2 regions of the Photobacterium angustum genome follow, and region 1 is predicted to be linked to the other one. Evidence: predicted binding sites of a transcription regulator. Region 1 holds the regulator's gene; the other holds the start of a gene.
What was found. The regulator CRP, encoded in region 1, controls carbon source genes, mostly activating them, when cyclic AMP is high. The targets are predictions, from matches to a motif close to TGTGANNNNNNTCACA.

Region 1 (3,794 bases):
GGCAAGATTATACTCAGCGATTATGTCCTTCAGCGCTGAATATTCGGCAATTGCTTACCGAAGATGCGCCACTTAGAAATGATCATATTGCGTTGCGTACCTTTGCCTTACCTAAATGTGGTTTAGCAAGATTAGCGGCTCCATTTATTGCGGTAGGTTATAAACCCAAAGGTCGATACCATTTCAAAGCGAAAAAGTTATATGCAGAGCATTTTGAACACCCCGATCCTGCTGCGCCTAAAGTATTTATTAGTGAACTGCAATTAGGATTATGTTCAACAGAGTTGCAAACAGAAGTACGGCAGCTTGTCGATCAAGTTGATGATGACTATTTTGCCAATCCTGCTTTTCTCTCTCAAGGTAAACCATGGCAATTAAGTCGCGATAGTTATCAGCTTTTAAATGCAGAAAGTGAATATGCAGGATGGGTAGCAGCACATGGTTTTGGTGCCAATCATTTTACTGTTGATATTAATCAGCTTGAGCAATTTAATGAAATTTCTGAAGTGAACCATTTTCTTGAATCGAGTGGTTTTGATATTAATCAGGCAGGCGGTGCGGTAAAAGGCGATCCTACTGTGATGCTAGAGCAATCAGCAACCATGGCTGATAAAGTCATGGTCACGTTTTCTGATGGTGAGATGCTGGTCTCTGGTGGGTTTTATGAGTTTGCTAAACGTTATTTGCAGCCTGATGGTGAGATTTATAGCGGGTTTGTTGAAGCTTCGGCTGATAAGATCTTTGAGAGTACTTATAACTCTTGAATGATGTAAGCGATGCATTAAAAAAGCAGCCATTTGGCTGCTTTTTTTGAATCTGTTAATTGTCGAGGGGGGATCCCCAAATACCACTGTCTTCAGCAGGACAGCGACGTAAACCTGTCTGCTGTTCTAAATAACAACGACGGTCACTAAAGCCTGTCATCTCAATAGTTGTAGGTTGAGGAGCGATAGCGCCAGGTACAGTGGTGTAGCTATTCGGGGCAAAACGTTCAATATCCATATTCCATTACCGCGAGAAAAAGAAAGTCCATTCATACGCAGAATGTAGCACTTAATTTGAGCAATACAAATTAATTGTTCTCATAAAAGACACAAAGTTTGAATGGGATTGATGAATTATTTGTTAAAGCATTACTCATTCCTTTTAGCGATTTTATTTTGCATGTAATTGCTAATTTGTGATCTTATCGGTACATCAAAAATGTCACATTGCTTTATTATCTAATGCTTTGTTTTAGTTAGAAAGTTATCAATAAGTATTTCTTTCTTCAATGCTTTTGGATTAGGTGGAAGTAATATGAATCTTAGATGGATCACAATAGTAGGGCTGTTATTGTTAGCATTGACCGGATGTAGTTCTTTATCTTCAGTGGATAACAATGTACCTAAGGTGACGATTTCAGAAGGTGGTGTGATCACCCAAAATGGGGCTGTTTATACGGTAAAGGCAAGTACTAAATTAGTGACCCCGAAACTTGGGCAATATATCGGGTTTCGTTATGCAATAGAGATCCCTGATGGCGCCAGTGATGAGATGAAATCAAAAACGGCATTTCCTATTACAGCGCGTATGACGCATCCTAAACTGATAAACCCAGCAACGAAGCAAGCAACGACGGTATCAACATGGTCCGATACCATGTACAAACACGATAAAAACTTGGCGCTTTGGCAGTTTTCAGAACCTTATGAATTAGTCAGTGGTTCTTGGGTATTTGAATTGCTGTATAAAGATCAGGTCGTTGCTAAACGTGAGTTTACGGTCGCTAATCATGAGCAGTTAAATCAATCTTTAAAAAACACTTTTGAAACTGCATTCATGCTGAATAGTACTCGTTCATGGTTAGGTCAAAATGGTGATGCGCTTGTTTGTGATAAAGCTAAATCTAAACGTTGCTTGCAGTTTAGTTCTACTGAGGAGTGTAACCAAACCTTAAGTCGCTATAACAGCATGTGCCAGCAGATAGCGCTTAAACAAATGGGGCGTGGTGATGAAATTATTTCTGCGAAAGAAGAGATGAAAGAGTATGTTAGCTACTTTTTTTACTGCATGCATAGCGCCAGAATTAACGAAGCAAAGCTTGATAAAAAGCAGGTTCATACTTGTTTGAAAGGGTAAGAAAATGAAAAAAGCCGCAACAGTGTGCGGCTTTTTGTACGGCTAAAGACGTTAAAAATTAACGCGTACCGTAAACAACAATCGTCTTACCGTGAGCAGAAATTAAGTTCTGCTCTTCAAGCATTTTCAGAATACGACCCACTGTTTCACGAGAACAGCCAACAATTTGACCGATTTCTTGACGAGTGATCTTAATCTGCATGCCATCAGGGTGCGTCATTGCATCTGGTTGTTTTGCAAGATTTAGCAATGTCTGTGCGATACGACCTGTAACGTCTAAGAATGCTAAATCACCTACTTTCTGGCTTGTCACTTGTAGGCGACTTGCCATTTGAGCAGATAAGCGCATCAGAATATCAGGGTTAACCTGAATTAACTGACGGAATTTTTTGAATGAAATTTCTGCTACTTCACAAGGACTTTTCGCACGAACCCAAGCAGTACGCTCTTGATCTTCTTCGAATAAGCCAAGCTCACCAATAAAGTCACCTTGGTTTAGGTAAGAAAGGATCATCTCCTTACCTTCTTCATCCTTGATTAGTACAGCAACAGAACCCTTCACAATGTAGTACAACGTTTCTGCTTTCTCACCTGCGTGGATCAGCGTACTTTTCGATGGGTACTTGTGAATATGACAATGGGAAAGAAACCACTCTAAAGTTGGATCTGTTTGCGGTTTACCTGGAACCATATTACTAACTTCCTCTGCATTTGTTGCCCAACAGCATTGGTCTCTTTTCTTCTAAGTTTTATCATGAGAAAAAAAACTGCCTACTGACAGGGTATCCATTCAGCCGCTGGGCTGCAAGCTAACTTGAATAAGTTAGAGTGTATCCTTTTTCTACGCCTTTTTCTTGATATTGATCTAGTAGATTCGTTCATTTCATATGGATAACTGTGCACAGGATCACAATGCGGCGAGATAATTTTAAGCAGTGTGATAAGTAAAGATTATTACGACGATTTTTAGAGAGGAAAAAAGTTGTTATTAATGCGGAGAATTAGGATTTACATTCATTATTATATCAATAAAACTAGAGACAATTATTGGGCGTTTGAATAAGGATTAAGCGATGCAGTCCCGAGTAAAATGGGTAGAAGATATGACCTTTTTAGGTCAATCAAGCTCTGGTCACAGTGTAGTCATGGATGGTAATGGAGGGGATAAAGCCCCAAGTGCGATGGAATTGGTATTAATGGCGGCGGGAGGGTGTAGCTCAGTAGATGTTGTCAGTGCTTTACAATCCCAGGTGCAAAATATTGTGGGTTGTGAAGTTCTTATTTCAGCAGAGCGTCGAGAGCAAGCTCCACGTTTATTTACCACAGCCAATTTGCATTTTATCGTTTCAGGTTTTGATTTAAATGAAACCTTAGTGGCTAACAGCATTGCTGATTCTTTAGAGAAATATTGCTCTGTATGCTTGATGATTGGTGAAAAGGTTAAGTTGACTCATTCGTATGAAATCATCACTGCCTAATATTGATTGAGATGAAAAAGGTTGGTGTTTACGCCAACCTTTTTTCTATTCATTTTGGTTTTGTGCTGACTTAACTGATTTTCCCCGTATTAATCAGTTTCTCGATAAGTGGACGCATGATCAATTCCATTGCAAAGCTCATTTTTCCGCCAGGGACGACAAGCGTGTTATGACGTGACATAAATGAGCCTTGGA
Region 2 (3,794 bases), on a different contig from region 1:
CATTTCAGCACATGGTACTGCAACCGAAAAAGGTGATATTGCAGAAAGCCAAGCCACTGCGAGTATCTTTGGTAACAACACTCCAATTAGCTCTCTGAAAAGCTATTTAGGTCATACTCTTGGGGCCTGTGGTGCAATTGAAGCATGGCTAAGTTTAGAAATGATGCATGACGGCTGGTTTAGCCCAACGCTTAACCTTGAGAACGTTGATCCTGAATGTGGTGATTTAGACTACATTCGTGGCGAAGGCCGCAACCTTGATTGCCAATATATTATGAGCAACAACTTTGCGTTTGGTGGGATTAATACTTCAATTATTTTTAAGCGAATGTAATTCAAGACACTCTAACATTAACGTATCTATACCATTCTAAATAACCATGCTTGAATATTTTATCGCTTCTCAAGCATGGTTAATTTCAATCGCATTATTGCTGTTTTAAAAACGTAATTGCCTGATCTTTTTCTTCTGGCAGGAAGAACTTAATGTCTATTTTACGAAACAGCTTATCTTCCACTTTTACGATTTTTTCTATCCACTTTTTATCAGCAACAACAGCCACTTTCGCTATATGTGATATTCCTGAATGAAACAAATAACGCACTTCTTCTAGCAATGCTGAAAATTCAATCCCGTCAAAATTATCAATCTGCTCAAAAATAACAACTTTACCGTGTAATTCTGTTTTAGCCTGAGCATCCAACAATATACGTTTCATATCATCTTCAGTCACTTTGCCATCAATTGAAAAAGCCACCGCATTATCAATATCTAAGTTAATCATGGTTAACATTATAAGTTTCCTTAATCCATCAAGAAATAATGAAAATACTATGCGCTTTTTAAAAGAAAACGACAGTAATTAAAGAACGTAATTAAGGGAAATGAAATTTCATAAAGATCGTATATTCAATAGAACTATAAGTGTTAAATAGAATAATAAAGTTCCAATAAACACCTGAAAGTATATATCAATATATAAATTCACTAATGACGACATATAAATACCCATACCGCAACTGTGATTACTATTTATTTTTTACTTTCCCGTCAGTAAATAAGTACACAACTTTTCACACCAACGCCGAACTTAGCCACATCCGTACAATATAAAACTACATGCATAATGCTATTTTTAGGGGTGATAAGGCTCTTAATAAATACTTCAACCACCAAAACAATTTAGAGTTCTAATCACTTAACTTTCATCCATGTACATCTTATAATGAGATCATGCTCAAATAAATAACGTTTATTCAACTTTTATTCAAATAATTATCATCCCAATAGGTAATAATACCGATCAAATTATTTAGAGCTCAAAGGAATAGACTCTTAATATGGACATATCAACACCTTCGGTTGTCACTTCCGATACAGGTGAAGACCAGATACAAAAGTGGACTTTTTCAAAACCAACAGCTCATGATGGCGATGACGTTTTTAAGTTGATCGCAAACTGTCCCCCTCTTGATACCAATTCATCTTATTGTAATTTTCTTCAAACAACTCACTTTAGTAATACGTGTGTTATTGCAAAATATGATGGTGAAATAGCAGGTTTTATCTCTGGTTACCAAAAACCTAATCAGCCGAATACCTTATTTATATGGCAAGTTGCCGTTGCTCCTCAATTTCGAGGAAAAGGGCTCGCTTTTACCATGTTAGATAACCTGTTAAGTCGTGACTCTCTAAATAATATTAACGCTATAGAAACAACTATTACGGAAGAAAATAATGCTTCATGGGCGTTATTTAATAAACTCGATGCACGTAATAGTAACAGTGGCGAAGTCAGTACATATTTAGACAAGAATATACATTTTAAAGGTAAGCACGATACGGAATTGTTGTATCGCATCCCTTTAACTCAAATTAAACAGAAAGGATAATAACGGCCATATTATGGATATTTTTAAGAAGCAGGAATCTAAAGTTCGTTCTTACTCAAACAGTTTTCCCGTTGTTTTTACTAAAGCAAAAGGGAGTTGGCTTGAAACCGAACAAGGAGATCGTTACTTAGATTTTCTAGCCGGTGCTGGATCACTGAACTACGGCCATAATAACCCTATTTTTAAACAGGCTTTGCTCGACTATATCGAACAAGATGGGATCACTCACGGTTTAGATATGCACTCTACAGCAAAGGCTGATTTCCTTGAAGTATTAGAGCGTAATATTCTTGCTCCTCGTCAACTTAATTACGTTACCCAATTTACAGGCCCAACCGGCACTAATGCTGTAGAAGCGGCACTAAAACTTGCACGTAAAGTGAAAAAGCGTAGCTCTATTGTGGCTTTCACCAATGGTTTTCATGGTTGTACAGCCGGAGCGCTAGCTGCAACAGGCAATCAACATCACCGTCAAGGTGCTGGGACAAGTTTAAACAATGTTACTCGTATTCCATTTGAAGGTTATGCGGATATTGATGGCCTTAAATTATTTGAAACTATGCTGGCGGATAATTCAGCAGGTATGGACAAACCAGCCGCAGTCTTAATTGAAACAGTACAAGGGGAAGGCGGCTTAAACGTTGCGTCTAACCAGTGGTTACAACGATTAGAAAAAGTCTGTAAACAAAATGATATTTTATTGATTGTTGATGATATTCAAGCTGGCTGTGGTCGTACTGGTACCTTCTTTAGCTTTGAGCCGTCAGGTATTAAACCAGATATGGTTACTCTGTCTAAATCAATTGGTGGTTACGGCTTACCAATGGCAATCGTGCTATTCAAACCAGAGCTCGACATTTGGAATCCAGGTGAACATAACGGGACATTCCGTGGCAACAATCACGCATTCATTACTGCAACGAAAGCGCTTGAAACCTATTGGGCTGATGACCAACTAGAAAAACACGTTGCAGCATGCTCAAACATTATTGCTAACGTGATTGATAAGTGCCTACACGACCATCCTGATATGTTTGTGCAAAGAAAGGGTCGAGGCATGATGATTGGTATTGAGTGTAACGATGGCGATCTTTCTAGCCAAATCACCAAAACCTGTTTTGAAAATGGATTAGTGATTGAAACCGCAGGTCCTAACGATGAAGTCGTGAAGTTCTTTAGCCCATTAACCATTACAACGACAGAGCTTGAACAAGGCTTAGCAATTTTTGAAAATGTGGTTGAACACGTTGTTGCTAAAAACTTTAGAAAAGCATCGTAATTTAAGGACGAAAAATGATTGTTAGAACATTAGATGAATGCCGAGACAGTGAACGCCGTGTAGCTTCTGAAACTTGGGAAAGTGTTCGTATGCTACTAAAAGATGACAAGATGGGGTTTTCTTTTCACATCACGACAATCTTTGAGAACACTGAAACCCATATTCATTATCAAAATCACTTAGAGTCTGTTTACTGCATGAGTGGCGAAGGTGAAATTGAAGTTGTTGGTGGTGAAACGTACCCAATTAAACCTGGCACGCTATACATTCTTGATAAACACGATGAGCATTATTTACGTGCTTATAAAGACAAAGAAATGGTGATGGCGTGTGTGTTTAATCCGCCAATCACAGGCAAAGAAACACATGATGAAAACGGTGTATATCCACTCGTTGACTAAAACATTACGTGTATAACCAGTGTAACGAACACTGTCAGCGACAATAAAAAATCCCTGTAACAGCTTAAGCTAATACAGGGATTTTTATTGCGAAATATTAAGTGAGATTAATCGAATTCAATCAGATTTTTTTGATATTGCTGGTATTGCTGTTGTACCGCTTCTGACGGACGACCTGTTGCTTTACTCACAACCACAACCGCAGCAGTGGCAAAGATAAA

Region 2: ectA (diaminobutyrate acetyltransferase) is a predicted target of CRP. The motif match lies at 1,228-1,243, and genes of this name have one in related genera.

The regions. Positions count from the first base shown of each region.
Region 1 is NZ_MSCJ01000001.1:2,670,091-2,673,884, reverse strand. Features, by position in the region: gene BTO08_RS12135 (DUF1338 domain-containing protein) at 1-764, shown strand, start outside; gene BTO08_RS12130 (hypothetical protein) at 820-1,002, opposite strand; gene BTO08_RS12125 (DUF3859 domain-containing protein) at 1,300-2,121, shown strand; gene crp (cAMP-activated global transcriptional regulator CRP) at 2,180-2,812, opposite strand; gene BTO08_RS12115 (OsmC family protein) at 3,195-3,599, shown strand; gene BTO08_RS12110 (phosphoribulokinase) at 3,670-3,794, opposite strand, start outside.
Region 2 is NZ_MSCJ01000003.1:210,493-214,286, forward strand. Features, by position in the region: gene BTO08_RS15635 (beta-ketoacyl-ACP synthase) at 1-334, shown strand, start outside; gene BTO08_RS15640 (STAS/SEC14 domain-containing protein) at 429-794, opposite strand; gene ectA (diaminobutyrate acetyltransferase) at 1,342-1,893, shown strand; gene ectB (diaminobutyrate--2-oxoglutarate transaminase) at 1,907-3,172, shown strand; gene BTO08_RS15655 (ectoine synthase) at 3,187-3,573, shown strand; gene putP (sodium/proline symporter PutP) at 3,681-3,794, opposite strand, start outside.